2 regions of the Clostridioides sp. LIBA-7678 genome follow, and region 2 is predicted to be linked to the other one. Evidence: riboswitches for the same ligand, from Rfam matches in the RefSeq annotation. Region 2 holds a riboswitch; the other holds the start of a gene.

The links. A riboswitch is a leader RNA that binds a small molecule or an ion and turns the genes downstream of it on or off. The one in region 2 is predicted to bind cobalamin.
Region 1: it holds a riboswitch for cobalamin, as region 2 does, so the genes downstream of both, ACTG46_RS18235 (cobyric acid synthase) here and ACTG46_RS16380 (ABC transporter substrate-binding protein) in region 2, are expected to answer to the same signal.

The regions. Positions count from the first base shown of each region.
Region 1 covers NZ_CP196987.1:3,959,175-3,963,551, reverse strand. Annotated here, with positions in the region: gene cobT (nicotinate-nucleotide--dimethylbenzimidazole phosphoribosyltransferase) at 1-150, shown strand, start outside; gene cobU (bifunctional adenosylcobinamide kinase/adenosylcobinamide-phosphate guanylyltransferase) at 183-743, shown strand; gene cobS (adenosylcobinamide-GDP ribazoletransferase) at 753-1,526, shown strand; gene ACTG46_RS18240 (histidine phosphatase family protein) at 1,547-2,161, shown strand; cobalamin riboswitch at 2,217-2,395, shown strand; gene ACTG46_RS18235 (cobyric acid synthase) at 2,511-4,025, shown strand; gene ACTG46_RS18230 (cobyrinic acid a,c-diamide synthase CobB) at 4,065-4,377, shown strand, end outside.
Region 2 covers NZ_CP196987.1:3,525,810-3,530,186, forward strand. Annotated here, with positions in the region: gene ACTG46_RS16370 (ABC transporter ATP-binding protein) at 1-220, opposite strand, end outside; gene ACTG46_RS16375 (FecCD family ABC transporter permease) at 223-1,248, opposite strand; gene ACTG46_RS16380 (ABC transporter substrate-binding protein) at 1,321-2,451, opposite strand; cobalamin riboswitch at 2,679-2,863, opposite strand; gene ACTG46_RS16385 (dihydrodipicolinate synthase family protein) at 3,002-3,895, opposite strand; gene ACTG46_RS16390 (fumarylacetoacetate hydrolase family protein) at 3,977-4,377, opposite strand, start outside.

The sequences.
Region 1 (4,377 bases), 430 kb from region 2:
TTAGATATATTGAAATTAGACCCTTTACTAAATATGGATATGAGGTTGGGTGAAGGAAGTGGAGCTGCTCTAGCATTTAACATAATAGAAGCTTCAAATTATACTTATAGGAATATGGCAACTTTTGATGAAATTGACATGGGGAGATAAGGCATAAAAATTTAATATGTAGGAGTGTTTTGATGAGTGAAATTGTTCTGGTAACAGGAGGAGCTAGGTCAGGGAAGAGTAACTTTGCAGAAAAGCTATGTTTAAATAGGAATAATAAAACAGCTTATATAGCAACTTCTATTCCGTTTGATGATGAAATGAAAGATAGGGTAAAAAAGCATCAAGAAAATAGACCTAGAAATTGGGATACATATGAAATATATGAAGATATATATTCCATAATTAGACAGCTATACAAAGAACATGAAACTGTTATACTAGACTGTGTAACCTTATTAGTAAATAATCTAATGTTTAAACACAATCTAAATATAGAAGAGTCTACTCAAGAAGAGATAAACAAATTGGAAGAATATATAAAAGAACAAGTTATAAGACTTATTGAAGAAATAGAAAAAACAAATCTATACTTTGTATTTGTTACAAATGAATTAGGTATGGGAATTGTTCCTGGGAATAAACTTAGTAGGATATATGCTGATATTGTAGGTCGCATAAATCAATACATAGCATCAAAAAGTAATGAAGTTTATTTTGTAGTTAGTGGCATACCTATGAAAATAAAGGAGTAGTATGTGACTATGAAAAGATTTATTTTAATACTACAGTTTTTAACAAGGATACCTATAAAATTAAATGTAGGATTTGATGATGAATTTTATAAATCAATAGTGTATTTTCCACTTGTAGGTTTTGTTATTGGTGTATTATCTTATTTAATAGGATGGATTTCTATGCTTTTATTTGAACCATTTATAGCTTCTATAATAATAACTCTAGCTGGGGTATTAATTACTGGAGGTCTTCATATAGACGGATTAGGAGATACATTTGATGCAATATATAGCTATAGAGATAAAGAAAAAATGCTTGAAATAATGAAAGATTCAAGGTTAGGTACAAATTCACTTTTAGCAATTATGTTTGTGCTTTTATTAAAGGTTGGATTCATATACAATATAATAAGTAATAATTCATTATGGGTTATAATATTTATGCCAATGATTGCAAGATTAGGAGTAATGTTATTGACATATAAAACTGTGACACCAAGAGAAAAAGGAATGGGAAATTTATTTATAGGTAAACTGACTACAAATATGTTAATAACAGCTATAGTATATACATCATTAATAGTTATTCTTATTACTAAATTTATATTCTTATTACCTAATATAGTGTTGATTAAAATATTAGGTTCAGCTATAGTAATTTTTATATTTATAATATTATTCAAAAAACACATTTATAAAAAGATTGATGGAGTAACAGGTGATATATTAGGTTGTGGAATAGAACTTTCAGAGCTTGTATATTTGATTTATATATATTTGTTAATTTTTATGTTTTTTTAAAACTAAAAAGTGGTGATAATGTGATAAGATTAATACTAATAAGACATGCATTGACAAATGATAATAAAAAAGGAAGATTATCAGGTCACATAAATAGTTGTATCAGTGAAGAAGGAAAAATTCAAATAAATAAAATTACTGAATACCTAAGTAATGAAAATATAGACCGAATTTACACGACACCATCTTCACGTACAAAGGATACAATAGAAAAGATATCAAGGTTAAAATTAATAGAAATAGAAGAAAAAGAAGCTTTAAGAGAAATTAGTTTTGGAGACTTTGAAGGAATAACTTTTGAAGAAATTAAAGTCAAATATCCCAAAGAGTTCGAAAAGATGATAGAAGAAGGTAACAACTATAGATATCCAAATGGAGAAAGTCTCATAGACTCTTATAAAAGAGTGGCAAAAGAAATTGATAATATACTTTTAGAAAATGATAGTCATTCAGATATAAAAACAATACTTATATGTTCTCATGCAGGAACAATAAGAAATATAATAACACATTTGATTTCTGGTGGTTATAAATATCATTGGAACTTTAAAATTGATAATGCATCTATTACAGTTTTAGAAATTAATAGTGGATTTACTGTAGTAGATAAAATGAATTTTACAGACTTTATATAATTTAATTAAAATTAAGTATTACAATATATGTCTGTAAAAATATTAATGAAAATAGAATATTAGATTAAAATTAGGTTCTTAATTATATATTAAAAGGGAAAAAGGTTAGATGCCTTTGCAGCCCCCGCTACTGTGAAACCAACGAAACTATAAATACCACTGTCAATTTGATGGGAAGGTTATAGAAGTAGGATGAAGTTAAGCCAGGATACCTGCCTAATTTAATTTAAAACAAGAGGTCTTCGGGGTGAAAGATTTTTAATTAATACGTATAAAAGTCCTATCTTTAGAAGCAATAGGACTTTTTTTATTGGCATTTTAGTAAATTTTAGCAAGGAGGGGTTAGAAAGTGGGGAAAAAAATAATGCTACAAGGAACAGCATCAAACGTAGGTAAAAGTATCTTAGTAGCAGGTTTGTGTAGAATATTTAAACAAGATGGTTATACTGTTGCTCCTTTTAAGTCTCAAAATATGGCTTTAAATTCCTTTATAACTAAAGAAGGATTAGAAATGGGAAGAGCACAAGTATTTCAAGCTGAAGCAGCAAAAATAGAGCCTATAGCTGATATGAATCCAGTTCTATTAAAACCTTCTGGAAATAACAAAAGTCAAGTTATTGTAAGAGGTAAAGTTATAGGGGAAATGCCTTCTTCCCAATATCATGATTACAAACTAGAATTGGTAGATATATTGAAAGATACCTTTGATAGCTTGAATTCAACTTATGATATTGTAGTTATGGAAGGCGCTGGTAGTAATGCAGAGATAAATTTAAAAGATAGAGATATATCTAATATGGGTATGGCAGAAATAGCAGATGCACCTGTAATAATAGTTGGAGATATTGATAGAGGAGGAGTATTTGCATCATTAGTAGGAACAATGCTTTTATTAAATGAAGATGAGAAAAAAAGAGTAAAAGGTGTAATAATTAATAAATTTAGAGGAAAAAAAGAGCTTTTACAAGATGGAGTAAATATGCTAGAAGACATTATAAAAGTACCTGTTATAGGAGTAGTTCCTTATACAGATATAAAAATAGAAGATGAGGATAGTGTGACTACTAGATTTAAGAAAAAAATGAATAAAGGTGATATACACATAGAAATAATTAGAACTCCACACATGTCAAATTTTACAGATTTCAATATATTTGAGACACAAGAAGATGTAAGCATCAGGTATGTAGATTTTGGAGAATCTTTAGGAAATCCAGATATGGTAATAATACCAGGAACTAAAAGTACTATAAATGATTTAATGTATATAAGAGAAAGTGGTCTTGAGTCACAAATTAAAAATTTGCATGGTCAAGGTAAATTGATATTTGGTATATGTGGTGGGTATCAAATGCTAGGTAAGAAATTAAGAGACCCTTATCATGTTGAAAGTGAAATTGAAGAAGTTGATGGTATAGGTCTCTTAGATACAGAAACAATATTTGAGAAAGAAAAAACTACCACACAAGTAGAAGCTACTATTGTTGAATGTAATGGTGAATATATGAATGACCTTAAAGGTATAAAAGTAAAAGGTTATGAAATCCATATGGGTATTACAAATCGAGGTGATGGTATAAGAAGCTTAGATTTGATAACAAAAAAACTGGATGAAGAAGTGAATTATACTGAAGGAAGCATAAATAAAGATGGTACTGTAATTGGAACTTATATTCATGGAATCTTTGATGAAATAAGTTTCACAAGGAAAATTTTAAATAATATAAGAAAGAAAAAAGGTCTACAAGAATTAGAAAGCAAGGTAAATTCTTTTGGTGAATTTAAAGATAAAGAATATGATAAATTGGCTGATTTTTTAAGAGAGCATTTAGATATAGAGAAAATATATGAGATTATGAAATAGTAATGATTCTGTATTTATAATTTAGGTAGGAGGTGTATTATGAAAAAAATCTTAATTGCAGGTACCAGTAGTGGAGTAGGCAAGACAACAATTTCATTAGGAATAATGCAAGCCTTAGTCAAGAGGAATATGAAAGTACAGCCATATAAAGTAGGGCCAGACTATATAGACCCTTCATATCACACTTTTATAACTGGAAGACATTCCAGAAATCTAGATTCTTATATGTTAGATGATGAAAAAATAAAGTATATAGTGAATAAATCATCAAAAGATGCAGATATTTCAGTAATAGAAGGTGTTATGGGGCTATATGATGGTTTTGGAATAGATTTAGATAACTGTACAAGCT
Region 2 (4,377 bases):
ATAATGCTTTTCTTGATATATGATTTATATCTATGTCATTTAGATATATATCCCCTTTTATTGGTGTTATAAGTTTAGATAAAGACCTTAATATAGTAGTTTTTCCAGCACCATTACTTCCTAAAAGGCATAATATCTCTCCATTTTTTACCTCTATATTTATATTACTCACAACTACTTTTTTATTATATCCCACACTTAAATTATTAGTTTTCAACATATCTAAGCCCTGTCCTTCCTTTTCATCAATAGCATTACTACAATTGGTGCTCCTAATAAAGATGTTATTGTACTTATTGGTAACTCTACTGGTGACAAAATTACTCTTGATATCAAATCGCAGAGAGCTGTAACTATACTTCCTAAAAAAATTACCACTGGTATTAGCACTCTATTATCTGATGTCTTAAATATCAGTTTTGAAATTTGTGGTACTGCAAGTCCAATAAATCCTACAGGGCCTGCAAATGCTGATACTATTGCTGCTAGTATACTAGATATAAATACTACCAAAAATCTAAAAAATTTTATATTTATACCAATACTTTTAGCATACTCTTCTCCTAATAAAAAAGCATTTAGAGGTTTTATTATAAAGATACTCATTAAAAGACCTAACATACCAATCAGTATAAGTATCTCTACTTTTTCCCAAGTAAATCCAGAGAAACTTCCCATCGACCAAACAGTAAATTCTTTTAATTTTTCACTATTTGCAAATGATTGTAGTACATTAGTTATACCACTACATACATATCCAGTCATAATTCCTATTATTAAAAGAGTTGTTATATTCTTTACCTTACTTGCAAATAAAATGACTACAGACATTACAATCAAAGCTCCTATAAATGCTGCTACAAATATACTCATTGAAGTTATATTTTCAAATCCTAATGTATATCCACCTAAAATCATAAGCGCTACTGATAAAGTAGAGCCTGAAGATACACCTAATATATATGGTTCAACTATTGGATTCTTAAAAAATATCTGTAGTAAAATTCCTGATACTGCTAAACAAGCTCCACCCACCATAGTTGCAAGTACTCTTGGAATCCTTATGTTGTATATTATTTTATAATGTTCTGTATTATCCATACCTCTTAATACAACATCTATTATTTCTTTAAACTCAATTTTTACAGAGCCAAATGCTACACACACTAAAAAAGTAAGTATCATGCCTATAATTAGTCCTATAAATATTGTAGTATTCTTTATTCTCATTTTATTAATAAAATCCATTTATATACCCCTCTTAACAAATCTATATTAACTAAAATCCATAAAACTCATCTTTTAGTGTCGTATTATATATTATTTATCATAATTTATATAATGTTTAATTTTTTCACCTGTAGTACCTGGATGAAACATCTCAACTAAATCTACTATTAATTCATCAGTCTTATCTACTGATTGATAATAATCTGGAGCAAATACCCACAAGTTACCATTTTTTACAACATCCAAATCAGCCAATACAGGTGCACTAGATTTTATAGACTCTAAGTTTGGTGCATAATCTGAGCTTGATGAGTATACAAATATATCTGCATCCTTTGCAACTTCATGTAGTTGTTCAATACTCACTCTTCCTTCATTTGAATCCATTGAAGCACATGCATTCATTCCACCTGCCATTCTTATCATATTATCTACATATGAATCTTTAGGTGCTACATAAGCATTTCCTTCATATACAGATGCCCATACTACCTTAGGCTTGTTCTTGTTTTTTATCTTTTTACTTACTTCTTCTATCTTTTGTACTGTCTTATTCAATTCACTAGTGGCTATATCTTCTTTATCATAAAACGCAGCTATTAAACTTGTCCATTCCATTCTTCCAAATGGGTTTTGCTCTTTGTATTCATTATCTACAACATAGTTAAGTCCTAATTCTTTTAGTTTATCAATAAATTTTGTATCAGCTTCTGATAGACCACTACTAACTATAGTTAAATCAGGATTTAAGTCTACTATTTTTTCATAATCTGGTGCTAAGTTTGAACCAACATAATGTATCTTTCCGTCCTTCATCAAATCTTTAATTTCTTTGATAGTCCAATACTGTTCCTCTGTCGTTACTGCTTTTATGCTATTTAGCTCACCTATTGTTCTTAGAGAGCAGGCTTGTGTTGTAGATGCTATTAATACATTATCTACAGGTGTTCTAACTATATTAGCATTTTTATACTTTTCAGGAACTTCAATTTTTTTAGGAATTAAAATCAGTTCTCTTTTATCTCCATCAGTTACTTTTTTAATTCCATTCTCTAAGTCTTCAACACTAAATCCACTTGCATATTTTAATTCTAACTTCTTACCGCTACTAACTTGTGCATTCTCTTTATCATTTTTACTACATCCTATAAGACCTCCTACTAAAAGAACTATCATAATACTTAGAAAAAATTGCTTTAAAACATTTACTTTAAATTTCATCTCTTTCACTCCAATATTTTATTTTTATAAGTGGTTAAAAATTTTAATAACATATATTTCTAAAATATATCTCATTAGAATTATATTAAAGTTATCTTTAATAATTATAACCTTTTAATAAAATAAAAAACTTCTCCTAATTTAGAAAGGAGAAGTTTATATATCAATTTTACAAAAAATGAATTGATATTTCATTTTATTATAAATTACAATTTCCACCCTAAATTGAACCTATGTAATACTGGGCAGGTCTCCTGACTCACGGCTTTTCCTCTATCACCCTTCCCAAAATTTTTCATATAAATCTCAGTGGATTTTGATTTCGTATCCGTATACAGTAGCGGGGGCTGTAGTGAACTTGCATCACTTTCCCTATTAAACTAATCTAGTACCCTAGTATTATTTAATTTATTTTTTATTAAGATAATTGTAGTTTATTGTTGGCAACTTTGCAAGGTTGATTTAACATATAAAATAAAGAGTGCCCAAAATGACTATAAAAATCATTTTAAAACACTCTTTGTTTTTTACTATATACTTAATTAAGCAGTTAACATATATTTAATTCATTCATTAATTTTTTAATCTCACATACTTGATTTTCATTTGGTTTTGTAAAAGGAGCAGTCATATAATCACTTACTTGTAATCCCCTTATATTCAGAGCCTTTTTCATTGCTGGTATAAATGGATTTGTTATTAAATAAAAATCCATTGCTTTGTTGATATATTTTTGAATTTCTATAACCTTATCCATATCTCTATTATTATAAGCTTCTGCCCATTTTGAACAAACTTCTGGAATTAAATTTGATAAACCTCCTATACAACCTGCTCCCCCAGACATTAGATTATGTATAAAGTTTTCGTCATAACCACTATATATCTTAAAATTTGGGAACTCTGCTTTCATAGTATTTATTAAATCTCTAGTATGTCCCATTAAAGTTACTGTATCCTTATAACCAACTATATTTTTATGTTTTCTTACAAGTCTTAATGTAAGTTCTGGACTCAAGTCATAACCAGTTCTATCTGGATAATTATATAGATATATTTCAGCTTCTGTATTTTTAGCTATTTCACTATAAAACAACTCAATACTGTCATCATCAAGAGAGAAATAATAAGGGCTTATTATCATAACTCCATCAGCTCCACTATTATGTGCATAATTTGAAAGCTCTATAGACTCTTTTATACTCATACGACTTGTACCTATAAACACTTTTACTCTCTTATTAACATAACTAATTACTAAATCTATAAGTTCTTTTTGCATATCCATAGACATATTAAAGAACTCTCCAGTACTTCCCATTATAACTAGACCATCTACACCTCCATCTATAAGATGGTCATAGACTTTCTTATTTCCTTCTTTATCTAAATTTCCTTCTTCATCAAATATTGTAACCACTGGTGTCAAAAATTCTGCTTTCATAATTTAAACTCCTAAAATTTATTTTAATATGTTCATTTAATACATTCAGGTTTTGCCTTAACATTACCTATATTAAAACATTTATTTAATGTAATTTCTTAAAATTCCAATACTTTCAACCTCACATTCAATTACATCTCCACTACTCATATATCTAGGGGGCGAAAAACCCATACCAACTCCAGAAGGTGTACCTGTAGCTATAATATCTCCAGCCTCTAAAGTCATCCCCTTTGAAAGTTCTGAAACTATGTCTGAAATGTCTGATATGAATAATCTTGTATTAGAATTTTGTCTTTCTTCACCATTTACTCTACTACATACCTTAAGTTTTACAGGAAAAGAAATTTCACTTTTATGTAAGATACATGGGCCTAAAGATGTAAATGTATCTAATCCCTTTCCTCTAAACCACTGAACATGCTCTTTTTGTAACTTTCTAGCAGAAATATCATTTATAACAGTGTACCCAAAGATATAAT